One region of the Brevibacillus sp. BD137 genome, then DNA from elsewhere that is predicted to be linked to it. Evidence: riboswitches for the same ligand, from Rfam matches in the RefSeq annotation. Region 1 holds a riboswitch; each other region holds the start of a gene.
The links. A riboswitch is a leader RNA that binds a small molecule or an ion and turns the genes downstream of it on or off. The one in region 1 is predicted to bind S-adenosylmethionine.
Positions count from the first base shown of each region.

Region 2: linked by a shared signal. The riboswitch ahead of metH (methionine synthase) and the one ahead of ODZ53_RS04495 (ABC transporter permease) in region 1 are both predicted to bind S-adenosylmethionine.
Region 3: linked by a shared signal. The riboswitch ahead of ODZ53_RS02040 (homoserine dehydrogenase) and the one ahead of ODZ53_RS04495 (ABC transporter permease) in region 1 are both predicted to bind S-adenosylmethionine.

Region 1 is NZ_JAOTNO010000002.1:182,083-189,785, forward strand. Features, by position in the region: gene ODZ53_RS04480 (FAD/NAD(P)-binding oxidoreductase) at 1-1,074, shown strand, start outside; gene ODZ53_RS04485 (MBL fold metallo-hydrolase) at 1,198-2,616, shown strand; gene ODZ53_RS04490 (sulfite exporter TauE/SafE family protein) at 2,659-3,453, shown strand; SAM riboswitch class I at 3,576-3,680, shown strand; gene ODZ53_RS04495 (ABC transporter permease) at 3,790-4,722, shown strand; gene ODZ53_RS04500 (ABC transporter permease) at 4,727-5,674, shown strand; gene ODZ53_RS04505 (ABC transporter ATP-binding protein) at 5,689-6,711, shown strand; gene ODZ53_RS04510 (ABC transporter ATP-binding protein) at 6,704-7,660, shown strand; gene ODZ53_RS04515 (peptide ABC transporter substrate-binding protein) at 7,688-7,703, shown strand, end outside.
Region 2 is NZ_JAOTNO010000005.1:134,479-142,181, reverse strand. Features, by position in the region: gene ODZ53_RS13265 (bifunctional homocysteine S-methyltransferase/methylenetetrahydrofolate reductase) at 1-524, opposite strand, end outside; gene metH (methionine synthase) at 557-4,003, opposite strand; SAM riboswitch class I at 4,120-4,221, opposite strand; gene ODZ53_RS13255 (YjcZ family sporulation protein) at 4,435-4,542, shown strand; gene ODZ53_RS13250 (YcdB/YcdC domain-containing protein) at 4,608-6,818, opposite strand; gene ODZ53_RS13245 (sigma-70 family RNA polymerase sigma factor) at 6,809-7,381, opposite strand; gene ODZ53_RS13240 (hypothetical protein) at 7,580-7,703, shown strand, end outside.
Region 3 is NZ_JAOTNO010000001.1:363,260-370,962, forward strand. Features, by position in the region: gene ODZ53_RS02025 (arsenic resistance protein) at 63-1,043, shown strand; gene ODZ53_RS02030 (VOC family protein) at 1,099-1,914, opposite strand; gene ODZ53_RS02035 (CapA family protein) at 1,993-3,162, shown strand; gene ODZ53_RS02040 (homoserine dehydrogenase) at 3,225-4,490, opposite strand; SAM riboswitch class I at 4,577-4,688, opposite strand; SAM riboswitch class I at 4,754-4,860, opposite strand; gene ODZ53_RS02045 (hypothetical protein) at 4,955-5,089, opposite strand; gene ODZ53_RS02050 (hypothetical protein) at 5,086-5,217, opposite strand; cobalamin riboswitch at 5,249-5,454, opposite strand; gene ODZ53_RS02055 (DinB family protein) at 5,488-6,003, opposite strand; gene ODZ53_RS02060 (cyclase family protein) at 6,021-6,662, opposite strand; gene ODZ53_RS02065 (Gfo/Idh/MocA family protein) at 6,684-7,673, opposite strand; gene zwf (glucose-6-phosphate dehydrogenase) at 7,697-7,703, opposite strand, start outside.

The DNA of each region.
Region 1 (7,703 bases):
TCCAAGCATTATTATCAGCCTTTGTGGACATTAGTCGGAGGTGGTGCCGCTAAAAAGGAGGAATCCGAGCGAGACCTCTCCTCTCTGATTCCCACAGGCGTCGACTGGATTTGCGATGCGGTCACCATGTTTCAACCGGAACAACACACGCTTAGTACGAAGCAGGGGGCCGTCTTTTCCTATGATTACCTCGTTATTGCTGCCGGATTGCAACTTGATTGGGAGGGGGTAAAGGGTTTGAAGGATGCCGTTGGGAAGAACGGCGTTTGCAGCAACTACGCATACCAAACGGTAGAAAGTACATGGGAAGCCATCCGGAGTTTTAAAGGCGGTACTTCCATTTTTACCCATCCGAATTCACCCGTAAAATGCGGCGGAGCCCCTCAGAAAATCATGTATCTGGCCGATGATTACTTTCGCAAGTTAAAGGTTCGCAACGACTCAGCGATCATTTTTGCATCAGCGAAGGGAAGTATTTTTGACGTTCCCACGTATGCCACTACCCTCAATAAGGTCATTCGTCGCAAGAACATCGAAACGAGATACAAGCATAACCTACTGGAGGTACGGGCGGATACCAAAGAAGCCGTCTTCGAGAATCTGGACACCAAAGAGCAGGTAGTATGGAAGTATGACATGCTTCATGTGACCCCTCCCATGAAAGCGCCCGATTTCATTGCAAACAGCGCATTGGCAGACACAGGAGGCTGGGTCGATGTCGATCCATTTACGCTTTTGCACAAGAGATTTCCCACTATTTTCGGCATTGGCGATTGCACGAATCTTCCCACGTCCAAAACCGGAGCTGCTATTCGCAAACAGGCGCCTGTGGTCGAGAAAAACCTGCTCGCGCTGATCAATGGTAATCCATTGACTGCCAAGTATGACGGTTATACATCCTGCCCACTCGTAACGGGGTACAACAAGCTGGTACTCGCCGAATTTGATTACAACCTGAAGCCGTGCGAAACCTTTCCTTTTGACCAATCCAAAGAAAGATTCAGTATGTACCTGATGAAAAAAGAACTGCTTCCCATCCTTTATTGGAATGGCATGCTAAAAGGATTGATGTGAGACAGTTTTCGAAGGAAAGAGGGAGACATCCATTTTGCGCGATCTGGAATCACTCCGGTATCTGCTTGAGTTACTCACGGAAAAAGCAAACAAATAATTGACAGGTTAAGGGAGGAATACACGATGTTATTGCGTTACTTTTATGATGAGAAGCTTGCCCATGCGTCTTATCTGGTCGGCTGCCAAAAAACCGGTGAGGCGATTGTGATCGATCCCGCTCGTAATCTGGCTCCTTATTTTCAGGTCGCCAAAGCAGAGGGAGTAACCATTGTAGCCGCCACCGAAACCCACATTCACGCTGATTTTGTATCTGGTGCTAGGGAACTGGGAGCAGTTCATCAAGCGAAGCTGTTTTTATCCAATGAGGGCGATGAAGATTGGAAATATCAATACGTGAAAGGCTTGAATCATCAGCTTGTGCACGATGGGGATCGCTTTTTTATCGGAAACTTGCTATTTGAAGTCATGCATACCCCTGGCCATACACCTGAGAGTATCTCCTTCCTTTTGACAGACCTTGGAGGGAATGCAGATCGCCCTATTGGGATCTTCACGGGAGATTTCGTCTTTGTCGGCGATATCGGCAGACCGGACTTGCTCGAAAAAGCAGCGGGAATGAAGGGGACGTCCGAGTTAGGTGCAAGAGCCATGTTCCAGTCCCTCCAAAAATTCAAGCAACTGCCGGATTATATACAGGTATGGCCAGCCCATGGCGCAGGAAGTGCTTGCGGGAAAGCACTGGGAGCCGTGCCGTCTTCTACCGTCGGCTATGAAAAGCTCTTTAACTGGGCGATGTCACACACGAGTGAAGAGGAATTCGTTCAGGCTCTCCTGGATGGACAACCAGAGCCGCCAACGTATTTTGCCGTGATGAAACGCGTGAATAAGGAAGGCCCTGCCTTGCTAAAGGAGCTTCCTGTTGTTCGAGAGTTCAACTCGCTTGAAGCGGTAAAGGAATCACTGGAAAACGGACAGATGATCGATACGCGACCTTTCCACAAATTTGCGAAGGGGCATCTGGCGGGAACACTTCACATTCCCTTTAACAAGTCATTTGCCAACTGGGCGGGTTGGATTGTCGATTACGATCGGCCCGTTCACATCCTGACCACCCCAGATGCGCTGGACGAGATTTTGCAAGCCTTGCATGCTGTAGGGATTGATCATGTCACAGGCTTTATCGACAGCACCAAACTAGTGGAAAGTGAAGTGTCTTCGCTCGAGACAATCGAAGAGGTATCACCGCTGGAAATTGCAGAACGGGTGGAAAAGGGAGAGGTTCACGTAGTAGATGTACGTAATTTGGCCGAGTGGGAGGAAGGACATATTCCAGATGCACAGCACATCATGCTCGGTACACTCGCCATGCGGCTAGATGAGATTCCTCACGATAAACCGCTTCTCGTACAATGCCGTTCCGGTGCCCGATCTGCCATTGGCGCAAGCATTCTTAAAGCAAACGGATTCAAGGATGTAATGAATTTGAGCGGCGGTATCTTACAATGGCAAATAGACCGCTTGCCAGTAGTAGAACGAGGATAAAACGAAACGAAATCAAAGCGAGTCGCTGCAAAGGGTGAGCCTATGACTATCGACCTAGTGATCACACTGTTTGTTATCGGTTTCGTGGGATCGTTCATTTCTGGTCTCGTTGGAATCGGGGGCTCCATCATCAAGTATCCGATGCTTCTGTACATTCCGCCCGCCCTTGGATTCGTTGCTTACACAGCTCACGAAGTATCCGGAGTAAGTGCCGTCCAAGTATTTTTTGCCACCCTAGCCGCTGTTTGGACTCTGCGCAAAGATAAGCTTATTCATTACCAGCTCGTTGTGTACATGGGAAGTGCCATTATTGTCGGGAGCTTGCTTGGAGGATATGGAGGAAAATTTCTTTCGGAAAATGCCGTCAATATCGTTTACGCCATCCTGGCCACGATTGCTGTAATCTTGATGTTCCTGCCAAAAAAGCGAATGGACGAACGTGAACAGACGACCGAGGTTATCTTTCATAAACCAACAGCTGTCTTATCTGCTTTGACGGTCGGAGGTGCCTCCGGAATTGTCGGGGCAGCGGGCGCTTTTATTTTGGTTCCCATCATGTTGATCATCCTCAAGATACCGACAAGAGTTGCGATTGCGTCCTCTCTTGCCATCACTTTTCTATCTTCCATTGGATCGACGATAGGGAAATGGATGGCAGGGGACATATTGCTGTGGCCATCCGTGATCATGGTAATCGCCAGTATCATGGCAGCGCCGCTCGGTACGAAGGTCAGCAAACGTTTGGGCACGCGGATTCTCCAATCCATTCTTGCCTTGTTGATCCTAGCCACCACGATTAAGATTTGGGCTGACATCCTCCTATTCATACGTGTATGAAGATTTACTTTTTTCACAAATAAAATAAAGAAAAATCAATTGTCATGGAACAGCATTGACATATCCGAGTAAAATGATAAGATAAAAAAGAATTTTACAATGAAATTAAATTTCATAGAACATTCTTATCGAGAGTGGTGGAGGGACTGGCCCGATGAAACCCGGCAACCTTGGTCTGATTGACCTTACGGTGCTAATTCCTGCGGAGTTAATCTGCGAGATGAGAAGGTGGGAAACGTGCAATCGCCCCTCTTCTTTTCGGAGAGGGGTTTTCTATATTTATAATCCGTAGTATTCTCATCTCTTTACTTTGTATTATTTAAAGGAGGAAACAACGTGCTTTATTATGCAGTCAAGCGTGGCTTTCTCATGATCGTTACGCTGTGGATGATTGTCACGGTAACGTTCGTGACGATGCACCTGATTCCTGGTGATCCATTCGCGTCAGATGCCAAAATGCTTCCAGAAGAAGTGGTGAAGAACATGCGAGCGGAGTACAAACTGGATCAGCCAATCACGGTACAGTACCTGCTCTATCTAAAAGGATTGCTGCAATTTGACTTAGGGCCCTCTATCCAGTCCAAGACGAGGGATGTGAACACACTGATTGCAGAGGGATTTCCCGCATCGGCTGTTCTGGGACTCCAGTCGTTTATGGTCGCGCTGGCAGGTGGAATCACACTGGGAATCGTAGCGGCACTCTATCACAATCGGACCTTGGATTTCTTGTCTATGTTTGCTGCCATCATCGGAATCTCCGTCCCCAGTTTTATTCTCGCGCCACTGTTGATCAAGTACTTAGCGGTCAAATGGGAGCTTTTACCCGTCGCTGCATGGGGGAGCTGGGAGCACTCGATTCTTCCAACACTTGCGCTCGCTATCGGTCCGCTCGCCATCATCGCTCGTTTTGTACGAGCCAGCATGCTTGAGGTTTGGCAACAGGAATACATAAGTACGGCAGAGGCCAAAGGGCTTGGCACCTTTTCCATTGTCGTTAGACACGGGATGCGCAACGCCATCCTGCCTGTTCTTACCTTTATCGGTCCGCTGTTTGCCAACCTGATGACCGGAACCTTTGTGGTGGAAAAGATTTTCGCCATTCCCGGGATCGGCAAATATTTCGTGGAAAGCATTTTTAACCGCGATTATCCCGTTATTTTGGGAACGACTGTGTTTTACAGCTTTGTGCTCATTTTTACTTTGTACATCATCGACCTGCTGTATCGGGTGATTGACCCGCGCATCAGATTAACGAGTGGAGGGAGGTAGCGTTATGGCCAATCAGGCAACACAACTGGATTCTCTGTTTCGACCAGTCGACCGAAATCGGCTTTCTGAGGAAATTCGGGAGCGGCCGAGTCTTGGGTATTGGCAGGAGGTATTGCAGAGGGTATCCAGTAACAAGCTGGCAATGCTCGGGTTCTTCCTGCTCGCAGCAGTGGTAACCCTCTCAATCATCGGTCCGCTTCTCGTTCCCCACAGTCCACATGAACAGTCTTTGATGAAAGGAAATCTGCCACTGTCAGGCGAGCACTGGTTTGGAACCGATGACTTGGGGCGGGACATGTGGGCACGTACCTGGGCAGGCGGACAAATCTCTTTGTTTATTGGTGTGGCGGCAGCAGCCATCGACCTCGTGATTGGTGTATGCATCGGCGGGATATCCGGTTACATGGCAGGGAGGAACAAGCTGGGTGACCGTGTAGACAACATCCTGATGCGGTTGGCTGAAATTCTGTACAGCATTCCGTATCTGCTGGTGGTAATCCTGCTGATGGTGGTTCTGGAGCCTGGACTCGCAACAATCATTATTGCCCTTTCGCTAACTGGCTGGGTGGGGATGGCCCGCCTGGTCAGAGGACAAATCATGCAGATCAAGCGGCAGGAGTTTGTGCTGGCCGCAGAAAAGCTGGGCACCTCTCATGCCAAAATCATCATCAAACATCTGCTGCCGAATACGATCGGCGTCATCATCGTCAACCTGACCTTTACAATTCCGCACGCGATTTTCGCCGAATCATTTCTCAGCTTTCTTGGGCTGGGTGTGCAAGCGCCAATAGCCAGCTGGGGAACCATGGCCAACGACGCGCTGGCGGTTATGCTGAGCGGCCAGTGGTGGCGACTGTTTTTTCCGGGATTCATGATTTCGCTTACGATGTTCGCGTGCAATGCACTCGGGGACGGTTTGCAGGATGCACTGGACCCACGGATCAGGAAATGAGGGGGGAGTACATTATGAAGCCTTTATTGGAAGTAGATCAGCTACACGTCTCCTTTCGCACGTACGGTGGTGAGGTGCAGGCAGTAAGAGGGGTTTCCTTTTCTGTGAAGGAGGGAGAGACGCTGGCGATTGTGGGGGAAAGCGGCTGCGGAAAAAGTGTGACGGCCCGGGCATTGATGGGGATGATTCCACCGCGATCTGGTCAGGTAAAAGGCGGCAGCATTCGGTTTCGCGGGCGTGAACTGACTGGGCTGACGAAGCTGGAATGGCAGCAGGTTCGCGGCTCGCAGATCGGTATGATCTTTCAGGACCCGATGACCTCGTTGAACCCCACGATGAAAATCGGTCAGCAGATTGCGGAAGGGCTGATCAAACATCGAAAGCATACGAAGATGGAAGCAAAGGAAGAGACGCTGAAACTGCTGGAGAGGGTAGGTATTCCAGAGGCGGCGAGGCGATTTGAACAATATCCGCACGAGCTAAGTGGAGGAATGCGGCAGCGTGTCGGAATCGCTATGGCGCTAGCCTGCCAACCGCAGTTGGTTATCGCGGATGAACCGACGACGGCGCTCGACGTGACCATTCAGGCACAGATACTTCGTCTGATGAAGGAATTGCAGGAGCAGTTGCAGACGTCGATCATTTTGATCACCCACGATCTGGGCGTAGTCGCAGAGGTGGCCGATCATGTAGCGGTCATGTACGCAGGTGAAGTGGTGGAGAGCGGCCCGGTGGGAGAGATTTTTGACAATCCGCGCCATCCATACACACAAGGGCTGTTGCAGTCTGTGCCACGTCTCGATGCAGGTAAAAAAGAACGACTGATTCCCATCGAAGGGACACCGCCGGATTTGTTTCGTCCGCCTGTTGGTTGCCCGTTCGCTGACCGATGCCGGTTTGCCATGGAAATTTGCCTGGAGCATATGCCGCAATCAAATTCGTTTTTCAATCAGCATGAGGCGAGCTGCTGGCTGAACGACCCGCGTGCCCGGGGAGCAGAAGCGTGGATGGTAGCAGGGAGGGAGACACATGGGTGACAACTTAGTAGAAGTGGAGAATCTCGCTAAATCGTTTGAGATTGGCAAAGGCCAACGGGTTAGAGCTGTTGACCGTGTCTCTTTTGAAATCAGGCGAGGGGAGACGCTCGGAATCGTTGGGGAAAGCGGCTGCGGAAAGTCTACGCTGGGTAGAACGATCGTTGGCCTGTACCCGGCTACTGCAGGGCGCATCCTGTTTCAAGGCAAAGACATTGCCAGGATGGATCGACGTGAGCGACGGGAAGCGAACCGCCACATGCAGCTGATCTTCCAGGATCCGCAGGCCTCACTCAATCCGCGGTTGCGGGTAGGCGACATCATCGCCGAAGGAATTGACTCCTATGGATTGGCAAAAGGAAAAGAACGAGAAGAACGCATCTATCGGCTGCTGGAGCTCGTAGGATTGCACCCAAGCCACGCAAAACGCTTTCCGCATGAATTTAGCGGCGGACAGCGACAGCGTATCGGAATCGCTCGTGCGCTTGCGGTGGAGCCCAGCTTTATCGTGGCAGACGAGTCCATCTCCGCACTGGATGTGTCCATTCAGGCGCAAATCGTCAATCTTTTAGCCGATCTTCAGGCAGAGCGGTCTATCACCTATCTGTTTATCGCCCATGACCTGTCGATGGTGAAGCATATCAGCGACCGGATTGGCGTGATGTACCTGGGACAGATGATGGAGCTTGCACCGAGCGAGGAGTTGTTTGCCACACCGTTGCATCCTTACACTCAAGCCTTGATCACGGCAATGCCCGTCTCCCATCCAGCCCAGCGCGAAGAACGGGAGCAGATTGTACTGACTGGAGAACCACCCAGCCCGATTCATCCGCCAAGCGGTTGTCCGTTTCGCACCAGATGTCCGGTTGCCCAAAGCGTTTGCGCCGAAACAGCACCGGATTGGAAGGAGGTGAGGCACGGACACTGGATCGCTTGCCATCTTGTACAGTAGACAGAGGAGAACAAGGAGGAAATCATCATGAAAAAGGGATTGC
Region 2 (7,703 bases), on a different contig from region 1:
AACTGCGCGATTACAGGGACATCTGTGAGCGGGCGGATTACCTCGATCGCCAGAAGCAGCTCCTCCAAGTCCAAGAACGTCTCCAGAATCAGTCCGTCTACCCCCGCATGTAACAGGGCAATGGCCTGTTCCTCATACTGGTCACGGTATTCATCCAAAACCTTTTTCTTCACCCGTCCAGCCAAAATCGATCCAATGCTCCCAGCTACATAAGCATCATCCTGTGCGGCTTCCCTAGCAATGGCGACTGCGAGCCGGTTAATCCTGGCTACCTTATGCTCCAGACCGTAACGGCTCAATGCATCTCGATTGGCAGAATACGTATTTGTCTCTAGGAAACGCGCACCGGCCTGGTAATAAGACGTATGAACTTCATGCACCAAACGAGGGTTGGACAAACACAGCTCCTCAAAGCTGACGCCAACCGGGACGCCCAGCCCGTGCAGCTGGGTCGCCATTGCACCATCTCCTACTAGGAGATGGTCTTTCAAGTAGGCTCGTAAATCTTTCTTTCTCGTCGTCAACTCAATCCCTTCTCTCCCATTTTCATTTATTTTTAAACTTCAAAAATAGATGGACCTGCGTTGAAATAACGCGCTTCTGGGTGAGCAAATACCATCGCCGATACGGAAGCCTCTGGCTCCATCATGAAGCCCTCTGTCAGCTGAACGCCGATATCCTCTGGACGCAATAAACGGAATAACTGCGCCTGATCTTCCAGGTTCGGACACGCAGGGTAACCGAAGGAGACTCGAATGCCTTGATATCTAGCTCCGAAGCGTTCTAGCATCGTCATCTCAACCGGGTCCGGTATGCCCCACACGTCGCGCATGACGTGGTGAATTCGCTCAGCAAATGCCTCTGCAAGCTCCAATGCCAAGGCTTGGAGGACATGAGAGCGCAAGTAGTCACCACGCTCTTTGAGCTCTGTTGATTTTTCGCGAATCCCGCCCCCAGCCGTTACGGTCAGGAATCCGACATAATCCATTTCCTTGCTCTCCACCGGTCGCAAGAAGTCGGACAGGCAGAGATGAGGTTCTTCCAGCTGACGCGGGAACGAAAAGCGCTCCAGCAGCTTGCTGTGGTCTTTTGGATCATAGACCAAAATATCGTTGCCATCTGACTGAGCCGGAAAGAACTGATACACACCGTGTGTCGTAATGGTTCCTTTTTGCTTCGCTTCCTTTAAGAGCTCTTCCACAATGCCATACAGTTCCAGTACCTTCTCGTCGCCTTCCTCTATCAATCTATCTACATTTCCGCGAACACCGAGGTGTTTTCCGAGGAGCATCCGCAGGTTCAAATACGGCTGCAAATGGCTAAGCGGATATTGTCGCAAAACATGTCGTTCACAATCGGGCGGCAGATGGATCGGAACGGTTCTGCTGATGGCTGAGCGAGTTGGCAATGGTGCTTTTTTCTCCTCAACAACAGGCTGAGCGGTTGCAACTGCTTCCAGCAGATGCTGCTGTTCTTCTACCAAGCGATCACGTTCTTCCGGATTTTGTAGACGATTTACGAGGTCCAGACCATCCATGGCATCTTTTGCGTATAAAACAATTCCACGGTATTCCGGTGCGATCCGATTCGATGTGAACTTGCGCGTTAACGCCGCACCGCCAACCATCATCGGGATATCAATGCCTGCATCACGCAGGTCTTGGGCTGTAATGACCATTTGCTGCGCGGATTTTACCAAGAGTCCAGACAGACCGATGGCATCCGGCTTTTCTTCTCTGCATGCAGCAATCAGTTGCTCTGGTGGTACCTTGATTCCTAGGTTCACGACATTGTAGCCGTTGTTTGACAAAATAATTTCCACGAGGTTTTTCCCGATGTCGTGTACATCGCCCTTGACTGTCGCTAACAAGATTTTCCCCTTGGCAGCAGCATCGCTTTTTTCCATGAATGGCTCTAAAAACGATACGGATGCCTTCATGACTTCCGCGCTCTGCAATACTTCTGCCACGATCAGCTGGTTGCCGTTGAACAGGCGACCGACCTCCTCCATCCCCGTCATCAACGGACCGTTGATGATCTCGAGCGGTGCGTATTTATCCAGAGCCAGCTTCAGGTCTTCCACCAGACCATCCTTGGAGCCTTCGACTACATAACGGGCCAGGCGTTCTTCGAGCGTTAACGAGGAGACTTCCACACTGACTTCCTTTTTCTTTTGGCGATAAAATTCTGTGAAAGCCGCCAATGTTTCATCATTTGTCTCGAATAGAAGGGCTTCTGCCAGCTTTCTCTCGTCTTCTGGTATCGAAGCGTAGCGCTCCAGCTTTTCCGTATTGACGATGGCGTAATCAAGCCCTGCCAGAGTGGTATGGTACAAGAAGACCGCATTCAGCACTTCCCGCCCCGCAGGAGGCAAGCCGAAGGAAACGTTACTGACACCCAGGATCGTCTTGCAAGCAGGCATTGCTTGTTTGATCAAACGAATGCCTTCTACGGTTTCCTTTGCAGAGCCGATGTATTGTTCATCCCCTGTCCCTACTGGAAAGACGAGTGGATCGAAAATAATATCCTGTGGCTTTATTCCGTACTGGTTGACAAGAATGTCGTACGAGCGTTGCGCGACCTCCAGCTTCTTTTCGCGAGTGATCGCCATACCCGCTTCCTCAATCGTTCCAACGACAACGGAGGCACCGAACTTGTGAATAAGTGGGACGACTTCCTCGAATCGCTCCAACCCGTCTTCCAAGTTGATCGAGTTGAGAATCGCCTTTCCTTGCGAATAGCGAAGTCCCAGCTCCATGACCTTTGCATCTGTCGAGTCGATCATGAGGGGCGCTTTTACTTTTTTCACGATGAACTGTAGGAATTTTTCCATATCTTCATATTCATCACGGTCGGGGTCAGCCAAGCATATATCGATGACGTGTGCGCCGCGTTTCACTTGGGCCCGGGCAATATCAGATGCTTCTTCATAGTGACCGGCTGCAATCATTTCACGGAATTTTTTGGAACCGATGACATTGGTTCTCTCTCCTACTAGCAAGGGACGATTGTCATCTTCGACGTAAACGACCTCGATCCCGGAGACCGCGCTCAGCGGTTCTACAGCTGTACTCCGTGGCTTGCAGTCTTTCAAGGTCTCTGCCATCGCTTGAATATGGTCAGGCGTTGTTCCACAGCAGCCGCCAGCGACGTTTATCCAGCCCTGTTCAGCGAATGCTCGCATTTTCGAAGCAAGTCCCTGTGGCGTTTCATGGTAATGACCGTTCTCGTCTGGCAAGCCTGCGTTCGGATAACAGCTGACCGCACATTGGGCAATTCCTGATAGTGTGCGCAGATGATCGCGCATGAACTCGGGTCCTGTCGCACAGTTCAGACCGATTGAGACAGGCTTTATGTGCTCCAAGGAGATGTAAAACGCCTCGATGTTTTGGCCCGCAAGCGTCGTGCCCATCGGCTCAATCGTACCTGACAGCATCACCGGAAGCTCTTGTCCAAGCTCTTCAAAAGCTTTGCGAATCCCAATTCCGCCAGCCTTGACGTTCAACGTATCTTGCGAGGTTTCCAGAAGAAGAACATCGGAGCCGCCGAGAATCAGGCCTTTTGCCTGACGATAATACGCCTCGACCAGCTCTTCGAAAGTGACACCACCTGTCAACGAAAGGGTTTTGGTCGTAGGTCCCATAGCGCCTGCTACAAAACGCGGCCACTCCTCCGTGGAATAGGCATCCACCGCTTCTCTGGCCAAGCGCGCTGCCGCTATATTGATCTCAAGGTCTTTCTCTGCCACATCGTACTCAGCCAAAACAATAGAAGCAGCACCAAACGTATTTGTCTCGACAATGTCTGCGCCCGCCTCTAAATATTTCTCGTGAATGGAACGGATCACATCTGGTCTGGTCAGATTCAAGAGTTCATTACAGCCATCATAGGCTTCACCGCCAAAATCATCAGCAGTCAGGTTCGCCTGTTGAAGCATGGTGCCCATTGCACCGTCCAGAATCAGAATTTTCCGGGAAAGCTGTTCGCGAAAAGTTGGTTTCATTGACGTGCCCCTTTTCTACCTTGCATCGGCTTATTCTCCGTAATTGGGTAAACAAAAAAATCCTCTTCTTTGAAAGAAGAGGATTTGTCAGCAGATACGAATACGCCTGAGACATCCTCTTATCTTTCAAAGCACGTAGCTTTGCTGGAATTGGCACCGGATTTTTACCGGTTGCCGAGGCTTCATCAGGCCAGTCCCTCTGCCTCTCTGGATAAGAGTCGTACACTTGTCATTTAGTTAGTTTGCGAAATGTCTTGAATGTTTGCAAGTATCTTAACACCCCCTTTGTCTCCCCGTCAATTGTGAATTGTCTATTTTTTACGGAGCCTCTCCTCTTACGCGCCCAATTTTGCCTAAGCTGGGCATCCGCCCAGTCCAATATCGGCATTCGTGTATAGACTGGAGTATAACGGAAAGGAGGGGAAACAAAGATGAGTACATCTTTCTGCGGTAACGGATTCTTCGGTGACTGCTTCGCAATCGTGCTCGTGCTGTTTATCCTGTTGGTTATTATCGGGTGCTCGTGTGACGACTGTTAGATACGTGTAAAAAAGGCTATCCCAAAAGCCATCAGGAATGGCTGCGGGATAGCCTTTTTTTCGTTTTAGTCGGCGATAAATTTGCCTGTCACGGCATCAAGTGTCATAAATTTAATCGCCAGCTCTTCGTCACTCCACGGCACATACGCCAGCTTTGGTTGAGCTAATTTTTGCCCATCCACATCTTTCATCAAATAGACCAGCTTTAGAGGCATGACGCGTAAATACTCTTCAACAGCCTTGTCTTTCGAAACGATCCTGTCGGATGCTGGAAGCTCCACCAACTCGTTTGTCATTCTGAAGTTATGAAACTTTGTCACTTTGCCAGAAGACGGATCGACTGTTACCGAATAAGCCGCTTTTTGCTCGCGATCCTGTACAGGAATGCCATCCTTGCTCATAAAATATCTGAATTCCCATTCGCCCGATGACACAGGATTCGCTTCGGCTGGCTGTATGACTTGTGCTAATTGCACCTCTTTTACGCCTGGATCGACGTATTTATACAGAAAGGCGAGTGCAGCCTCTTCCGCTTGCTCGCGTTTGACTGTCACCGCTGTGTCAGAACGCAGTGATCCCAGCCCGACGACACTGCCTGTTTCTGCGATGACTTCTACGCCGATATACTTGTCATTTTTATCATTCCAGACGTATTCCTTGCGCCCCTCTCGGATACTCTCGCTCTCTCTATAGGTCGATTCATCTACCTGTATGCCAAATTCCGCTTGCAGCAGTGCTTTTGCCTCATCCTTGGAGCGAACCTTGACGTATTCCTTTGGAGATTCGATCGGATGTACTTCTGTCGTATTCAACTGATCATAGGCAAGCCCATTATCTCCCGTTCCATACACAATCTTGCCATTGGTCGCGTCGATATGCCACTCCGTACCATCTTCACGTCCTCTTTGCATGAAGGAAACAGCTGGCGTGTATTCCAGAATAGGTTGCCACTTCTTCCCTTGCTTTGATTCTGGCCGTATTCTCGGATTCTGCACGTATCGAAGCTTCATATGCTCACTTAGCTCTTTGATGGCTACCTCTTCTGACACAGCACTCGATACATCCGGGTACTGCGACGGCTCGAATGTTTCGGGCTCCTTGCTGAAATATCGGACGTGACCAGAGTCCGTTGTTGTTATGCTAATTTCATCAGACAACACTGGCAGTCCGTTATAATATCGCAGGTACACTCCTGGATCGTTGGCATCCACTAACCGATAGTTTTCACTATCCGCCCCGAGTAGTTTGTTCAGGAACTGTCGCTCTTGCTGCAAGGCTTTTGCTCCCTCTGCCTCTTTCCCGCTCGCTGCTTCCTTTTCATCCCTATACAAAAGCCTGTACGATTCCAGTGCTTGACCATTTCCATAGATCACAAGAGAAACCTTATGCCCCTCGTTGTTCGTTTTCCCCAAGATGAATGACATGCCATCGTGTTTCTTTTCTTTATCCAAAAGAAGAAGGGACGGGTTCAAATCAGGCATGGCATCTGTAAGCTTGGTGAAAAAGGCTTGTTCATTCTTGTTCAATCGCCCGAAAAACACGACTTGCTCCTGTTGGTCAATTCCAACTGACAATACGTCGAACGGAACGGGCTGGCCGTTTTCGATCCGTTGATAATTCACGCTCATCCATGGGCCTTTTACCCTATACTCATCGGTATAGATCTGAGTCTCGACGAGCTGATAGGACTTACTTTCCTCCCCCCAAAAAGCTTGAAGAAATGCGCTTGCTGCTTTCTCCGCAGTCTTGGCTGATGGCAATTTCTCTTCCTTCTGTTCTCCTCGCTCACCATCAATTGTAAAGCTCTCAATTTGTCCTGTCTGTATATCATAGACAACATTGGCACGCGCAGTATCCCCTTCTAGTAAAGTTAGTGCACTGAATCCATAGCTTGTACGATCCACTCTTATTGTCATCTTGCTCAAGGCGGGGATCGCCTTTTTCAATGGTAAAATTGCCTCTTCCGGCGGCACCTTTACACTGTTCGGATTTGTCTCTTTATTGTTTGTTTTCGTAGCAGTTGTAGCAATCGCATTCGTTACATTTTTACCACTTGGCATCTGTGGAAACCAGCCTTGCTGATGAATTCCCACAGCAGTAACCGCCAAGCAAGCTGCCAGCGAACCAGCCACGAAAATTCTGTTTCGATTCTTGTGTTTATTTTTTGCAATCGCACCTCTGATCCGTAATTCCATCTCTTTTGTAAACCTCACTTCCTCCACTGATTCCTCACTTGCGCTCCGTACTGCTTCACGCATTTCCTTATCTAGGTCCATTCCAATCCCTCCTTTTCACACAATGCCTTAAAATGTTTTCGGGCCCGTGACAATTGGGTTCGTACGGCATCTTCTGAAATATCCAGCACTTGCGCCATCTCTCTTATCGACAAATCTTCATAGTAATGTAGTACCATGACTTTTCGGTACAGCGGCGAGAGCTTCATCACCTGCTCCGCTACCTGTATCTTGCTCATTTGTCCGATGACGGCCGATTCAACATTTGCCATGTCAGCCTTTTCGGGGGGTGCTTCCTCTTTGGAGAGGTAGGTAGAAAAAATCTGGCGAAAGGACCACGAACGCAAATATTTGCGGGACTCGTTGATCGCGATTCGGTAAAGCCACGTTTTCACGCTACTCTGATGGCGGAACTGATCCAGACCCCGATACGCCTTCAGGAACACTTCCTGGGTAATGTCTTCCGCGATTCCCCGATCCTTGACGATCAGATAGGCGAGCTGCACGATGTTGTCTCCGTAGTCGCTCATGAGTCTCGTCAGCTTCTCCTCGTTGGTCAATTGCAGCGTCCAGTCCGCTTCGCTACTTTTGGCACTTGCATTCACGTACTGTTCACCTCCTTGTTACCTTTTGATATGTATTTGATCCAGCTGGCTTATTTTTGTGACAAGATTATCCAACTATTTTATCTATAATCCTTTTCCTTTCTTCCACTGCTACACTCCGTTGCGTTGCTTTCATTGTCAGCGCACATTGCTTTTGCTATCATGAGGCTTATTGTAGAGCGAAAGGAACGAGATGACATGGATGACATGCAAGCACGTGAAAAAGACAAATTTCTCTCCTGTTTGGAGACCATAAAAGAGCTATCCAAATCCGAATTTGAAACCTATTCCATCGTTAAGAATACCGAAACGGGAGAACATT
Region 3 (7,703 bases), on a different contig from region 1:
ACAGCTTCACTCGATGATACAGATATTAGACAGAGGACTGTTAGGAAGGGGAAGTACAAGAGGTGATTTCAAGAGAAGAATTGGAAAAGAATCAAGTGTGGCTTTATGCTTTCGTACTCCTTATCGCTGCTGGAATAGGCTTGTTATGGCCAGAATCCAGTGAGAGCTTAGATAGCATGATTTCATTGATACTTGCCATCTTACTGTATGGGATGTTTGCCCAAATACCGTTTTTTCGTTTAAAAGAGGCATTATCGAATCGAAAGTTCATTTATGCACTGCTTGTTACGAATTACATAGCTATACCTATCCTTGTTTGGGGATTGACCCATTTTCTTCCAAGCGATCCAGCAATACGATTAGGTGTACTTCTTGTTTTGCTTACTCCCTGCATTGACTATGTTATTGTCTTTACACAACTTGGGAGAGGGAACGAAAAGCTTGTTTTGGTTTCAACCCCTATACTCTTTGTCACCCAAATGCTTTTATTACCGATTTATTTAGGGCTTTTTATGGGCAAGACATCGGCAGAAATTGTGAGTGTCGGACCGTTTTTCGAAGCATTTTTTGGTCTTATTGTCGCTCCACTGGTACTTGCTCTCCTTACTCAATGGTGGTCAAGACGCCAACCATACGGAGAACGTTTTCTTGATGCTACAGCATGGCTTCCTGTGCCTTTTATGGCACTAACCCTTTTTATTGTTGTTGCATCTCAAATCTCTAAACTATATACCTCTTTTCCTTTTATTAGCCACGTGATTCCCGTTTATGTAGCCTATATGGCCATAGCACCGATTATTGCACGCATCGTTTCTCGTATATTCCGTTTAGATACTGGAGCAGGGCGGGCTCTTATCTTTAGTGCAGGAACCCGAAACTCTCTTGTCGTTCTTCCTTTTGCACTGGCGCTACCTGAACCTCTAAACGGGGTAGTGTCTGCTGTCATCGTAACGCAAACTATTGTAGAGCTGATTGGGGAACTATTATATATTCGTCTTGTTCCACATGTACTTTTACGAGGGACGAAGGGAAATGCTGATTAAACGATCTACCAGGGGTGGCGTCAACTTCATTGGTACCACCCCTGGTTCTACATAACTATTCCAGCTCTGCTAGAAAGTAAGATCCTCCACCAATCTTATACTCACTATTCGTCCCTCCTGCTGCCAACCTCGCAAAAAACGGTCTTTGCCCGCGTTTTTTCCATGCAGTCTGCGCCATTCCCTCCTCAGTCGGTTGGCAAAGTACTACATTTCCACCCGGAAGTTCAAATGCTTGGCAGATGGCCCCCAATTCTTTATCGTGGAATACTTCGCTCTTCTCCCACCGAAACCAGCTTTGCCAACGTGCTGTTGCTTCTTCCAGATCCGTCACGGCATACCCTACAGACTTGAGATCGGCAGCACCGTTCGGATGTGCGCCAATGATGCCGCGATTAGTCAAATCTTCTCTTCTCTCTGCATCCGTTTGCGACCATTCAATGAGAAAGGGCGGGAGAAGAGTACTATCTGCATCTTCGAGGAACAACATCCGCCATCGAAGCGTCGTGCCATCATCACGCGTACGACTTCCCGCAACAGGCCCAGTAACCTGCAAGCCTTGGCTTCGCAAGCGCTCTGCCCACGCATCCATCTCGTTGGTCCGTAGGGCAATCTGGCCGAATCCTTCTCCCTTTGCCTTATCCTCGATGCATTGACGTATGAGCGGATTCTCTGATTGTTGAGCAAGCTCCTGGTGTTCAACCGCCAAAAACTCAACATAAGAAAGCCCGAAATAACTAAGGCTATTCCATGTCCCCCAAGACGCATGACGCCCTCCAGCTACCGTATGAAAACCCGCTTGGCAAAATTGCTCCGCTGCTTCCTGAGGAGTCCGATGTACAAAATGAACCAAATGATCAAAAGTTAATCGCACCTTTTTTCTCCCCTTTTTCGTATTACTTATAGGATATCAAAATTCATTTATGTAAGGATAGAAAGACAAGGGGGAAAAATGAACGAGAACAGATCAAGCCGGATACATGCTCGGCGCAAACGCTCACGCAGAAAATGGGCACGTGTGGGAAAGAGCACGCTCCTCTTTAGCGTGTTGGCCATCTTCGTAGTCGGAACCTACTACTTATTCCAAACTGCCATGGATGGAGAACATGCCAACCCGAACACCCAGCCTGCTCCTGATAATACAGCGAACCAAAAGTCTTCTGTGCAGCTCACCTTTGTCGGTGACATCATGATGTCAGGAAACGTTGAGAAAACCTTACTTGCAAATAGCTATGACTACCCATACAAACATGTAAGCTCGCTCTTTTTGCAAGATGATATCACCATTGCCAATTTGGAGACCCCGATCACCGACACAGGTGTTGCTGCTCAAAACAAGGAGTATGTTTACAAGTCATCGCCACTTGCTGTTCCTGCCATGAAAAACGCTGGGATTGATGTGGTGAATCTGGCCAATAACCACTCCATGGACCAAGGCGTTCCGGGATTGCTGGATACCTTTGACGCTTTGGACGAAAACCGTATAGAATACGTCGGTGCCGGTAAGGATGCAAGCCGCGCCTATTCACCTGTTTTCCTAGAAAAGAACGGCATCAAGATCGCGATTCTCGGCTTCAGCAGGGTCATTCCCGAAACGAGCTGGTTTGCAGGGAATTCCCAACCAGGTATGGCCGCTTCCTATGATCCTACACTGGCAGTGAAAGCGATCCAGGATGCGAACAGCCAAGCGGATCTCGTGGTGGTGATTGCACACTGGGGCAAAGAACGCTCCGATTATCCTGTCGATCATCAAAAGGAGCTGTCTCGTGCCTACATCGATGCTGGTGCAGATTTGATTGTCGGCGGTCATCCCCACGTACTGCAAGGCTTTGAAAGATACAACGACAAATGGATTGCGTACAGTCTTGGCAATTTCATTTTCACACGTTCAAACGAACCCAAGACTTGGGAAACGATGGTCCTGCAAGCAAACTGCTCCAAAAGTGGTGATTGTGAGCTAACGATGTTTCCATTTCATGCAGAATTGGGACAAGCTGTACCCATGAATGAAAGCAACGGCGCTACCCTGTTAAAACGCATTAAATCCATTTCTGAGCAAGTCGACATACAAAGTGACGGGCGTGTGCAGCCACGTGCAAAGGCGGTGGAGACTGCCCCCTGATAAAAGAAGCCGTGTTTCCAGATTCCTGGAAATACGGCTTTTCTTCTTATGGTTCCTCTTCCTTACGCAGATTCAAGAATAGGGAAGCAGCGCACTTCTAAGCCAAAATCATTTTTCAATAAGGACTCATGCTGTTCACTGATTCCCGTCACGATCAACCCTGCGCGCAAGACGCCTCCCAAATCGAATTGGACTTTTAGTTTATGCACGTTCACCCCGGCCTGCTGAAGGAAATGCAAGACCCGATCTGGCGTCGCAGTATGACATGAGCCCTCCAGATAACATAGGACGGGTTCTGCCGAGTCCACCGTGCCTCCAGCTTTGTCAGCCGTTTTTTCTTTCCAGGTAGGATGCGGCGTGAATGGCTGTGTCAATAAATAGGCCAAATCCTCCACGACTGCACTTGCTGTAGGGAGCTCTCCTGCCCCTCTTCCTGTAAACAACAGGTCTCCAACGATGTTGCCGGATAGCTGGACAGCATTAAACGCATCGTGGATTTGCGCCAACGGATGGCTCAGCGGAAGCATGGTTGGTTCAACAGATAGTCGAATGCCTTTTTCGTCTTGATAAGCCTGCGCGATCAGCTTGATCCGGTACCCTAAGTCGCTTGCAATCCGAATGTGACCTGCTGACAAATCTGCAATTCCTTTGCGAACAACATCCGCTAAAGGCAGCGATTCTCCATAAACAAGCTGTGCCAGGATATACAATTTGTACATAGCATCAAAGCCTTCTACATCCGAACGAGGGTCTGCTTCCGCATAGCCCAGCTCCTGTGCTTGCTTGAGCACCTCCTGGTAGGAGAGCTGCTCTGCTTCCATTTTCGTCAAAATGAAGTTCGTTGTTCCGTTGAGAATACCGCGAACACCTTGGATATCGTTCGTACGTAGGAACTGCCGGAGCACACTCAAGATCGGGATACCCCCAGCCACACTCGCTTCATAGGCAAGATGCACTTGATACTGATTTGCCAAATCGACTAGCTCTGTTCCTTTTTTCGCCAGGAGCTCTTTGTTGGCGGTTACCACATGGCAGCCCTTTTCGATCAAAGCACGTACGTAGCCATAGGTAGGTTCTACACCGCCCATGACCTCCACCACGATATCCACATCGCTTCTCAATACATCCTCAAAATCTGTCGTTAGTAAAGATGGGTCGACATGAACCGCCCGCTCTTTTTCCGAGTCACGCACCAATGCCTTGACGATCTCAATTCGTTTTCCCAGACGAGAAGCCAGCTTCTCCTGTTGTGAACGGATCGTTTTGATTACGCCCCCACCCACTGTCCCCAATCCCAATAATCCCACGCGTACTACTTCTGCACTCATCCTGACCACCCCATACCCCAAATTTTAGATAAAAAGAAAAGCCATCTTCGATAAGAAGAAGGCTTGATAGCAGCTAATGCTCCCCCTCCTTATCTCCCAGGACGTATATGTCCTGCAGGAATTGGCACCTTGTCACAAAATATACGTGACGGTTGCCGGGCTTCATCGGGCCAGTCCCTCCACCTCTCTGGATAAAGAAAATATGAAATTAAAAAAACCTTCTTCGCTAAGAAGAAGGTTCATCTACAAATGGAGTAACCCGCTTCTTATCTTTCGAGACGAAACGTCTCGCAGGAATTGGCACCTTGTTGCAATATGCAACGGTTGCCGGGCTTCATCGGGCCAGACCCTCCACCTCTCTGGATAAGAACTATTTATGCTGTTGAGCTTTATTCTAAGAAATTCCAAGGCAAGCGTCAACAAAATTCTTTCTTTTCTGATTGCAAGCTGATTTGGCAAGGATTTCAGTTGTGGGTGAACAGGCTTTCTACCTCTTCCATACTGCAGCAAGCACAATGAAACACGCCCTCCTGGCACTCCTCAGGCTGCTCTTTTTCCTCAACATATCCGCACCATTGGCAAATAAAAAGTTGTATCATTGCTCGCCCTCCTCTTCTATTATTCTGCCCAAAATAAAAAGAGCATTTTCCGCACGACCGTGACGATCGTTAGAAAATGCCAGAAAAGGAGGGGCATACTTGTCCACTCGCTGTTTTTCGCAAGCCATCTCTAACACCTCCCTATCTCCCGTAGGTCTATCAGTGTTGTCGAAACAGGCAGGTCTCCTGACTATGGGTTCATCGCCTAGCGTCGCCTTCCCCGTCTATTTTGATAGACCAGTGGCTTTTTGGACGCTGACTCCCCTCTTACAGTGGCGGGACCGTGTCGGATTTGCACCGAGCTTCCCTATTATCCTTGTGGCGAGTTGGTTACGCCCTAAGGAACCTGTTTCCACCTATGAAATTGTCTATTCTCACTACTACCCTCAGATTTTACCTTACCCGAAGTACCGTTCTTTCAAAATGCTAGTGTGGTGAGCTTCATGTCCAGCAATCACGTAGGCCAATGTCCTTGCAGATAGCTTGTTTCCGTTGGCAATTCCTGTACGCAACCACGCTTCTGGCGAGATTCCTCGCACCTGCGCGATGGTGGAAGCACGGACAGCCTTATACTCTTCCAATAAATCAGACAGATCTCTTAGCTGAAAACACCCGTGTTCGACAAATGCATTCTCATCAAAACCGACGAGGGGTGTCCGATCTCCTCTCGCGATTCTCAGCAAGCGATAGCTCATGATGCGTTCAGTATCGAAGAGATGACCCAACACCTCTTTAACCGTCCATTTGCCTGGCGCATACCGATAATCAATTTGCTCGGGCGCAAGGGACGAAAAGAACGCGACTTGCCTCTCTCCTTGCTGCGTGAGGATCGTTTGGAGCTCCCCCTCCGGTACAAGACCAATGTAATAGTCAAAATAAGCAGCGTATTCATCGCGCTCTGGTCGTCTGAGCATCTGTTTCCCACTCCTCGTCATTCAGTTTCAATAGACAAATTACTATGTAAACCTTCAAACAATAGGACCCTTGCCGGGGCTGCATCCGTGCCGACCAGCTTGAGTGGTGCAGCTACCAGAAAATACTCGCCTGGCGGGACCTCTGCTAGCCGTAAGCCTTCCACGACAATGACTCCCGCTGCAAACAATTTTTTATGTGTGGGGTGACCTTCCTGGCTGCGTTCGATTCCAAGTGCATCGGTACCAATGCCACGCACCCCTAGCTCACTTACATATTCCGCACCTTCTTCAGACAGAAAGATAAATTCAAAGGAGAACGCCTCTTCAAAAGAGTTTTTCGTTTTAAATAGGACAAAATCTCCTCGCGCAAGATCGAAGCTCTCCAAGTCAGCGCGAGTGATTCTGTCCTCGACCGCTGTGAGATCGAGAACCTTGCAAGGGCCCACTAGCTTCTCCAAGGAAATACTCTCAAATGTATCACCAGCATTCACCATGTGCAGGGGAGCATCCACATGGGTACCCGAGTGGAGGTCCATGTCGATTCTCGATTCTGTTACATAACCGTTGGTAGCGGTACATATTTTCGGCTGTTTTTCCGGCTTGTTTTTATACACCGTCATTCCTTCGTACACGGTGGCGGTTACATCATACATTTTCATCCCAAACGCCCTCCCTTTTGCCTACTGTTTTTTTCGATCCGCTGGAAAAACAATCCCCATCTGCCTTCTCGCTTCATCCATGACCTGCATGGCCATTTTGGAAACTTCATGCGAATTCGTTGCAGATTGTCTGGCCCCGATCTTCGCCAAGTGTAGGAATTCTCTTATTTCATAATGCATGGTCTTCGGGGTCTGCGGCCTTGCTACTTGCTCGGTTCGTCCGTCCCTGTAGCGAATGTCCACTTCTTTGAGATGGTTGATTCGATCGATCACCATCGTAGCGTCCTCCCCTTGAATTTCTGCTGGCTGATAGGAGGTCGTAATTTTCGAGAAGCTAATGATGGCATCCATCTCTCGATACTTCAACAACATACTGCCTTCTCCGTCCACTCCAGAATCAAGCACGATTCCGTCTGCTTTGATCACGTCTGGTTTGCCAAAAAGGATGAGTAAAGGATAAAGACAATAAATACCGATGTCCATCAAGGCTCCGTTTGAAAAAGCAGGATCAAAAGCACGTAAAACCTTCCCTTCGCGGTAGGCGTCATAGCGCGAAGAATATTGGCAATTGCTAGCAATAAAACGTCGTACTTTTCCCAGCTTGTGCAGGTTGTCTTGTATCGCAAAAAAATTCGGCAACAGTGTAGATTTGACAGCTTCCATGAGCAGCACGTCATTTCTTTTCGCTGCCTGGATCATTTCTTCTACCTCACTCGCATTAGAAGCCAGTGGTTTTTCACACAATACGTGCAGCCCCGCGTCCATGCACTGGATCGCTTGTTCCGCGTGGTAGGAGTTGGGGCTTGCAATATAGACTGCGTCAATATTTTTGCTTGCAGCCATTTCTGCTAGGCTGCTATAGGCGAATGGAGCATGGTACTTGTCCGCGATTTCCTTGGCGCGTTCGATCGTACGTGAATAAACAGCCTGAAGAGAAAATCCTTCTACTTCTTGACCAGCCTGGATAAATTCCTCGGTGATCCAGTTCGTTCCGATTACGCCAAATCGCATCTCATCCGCTCCCTTTTCTTTTTCTATCTC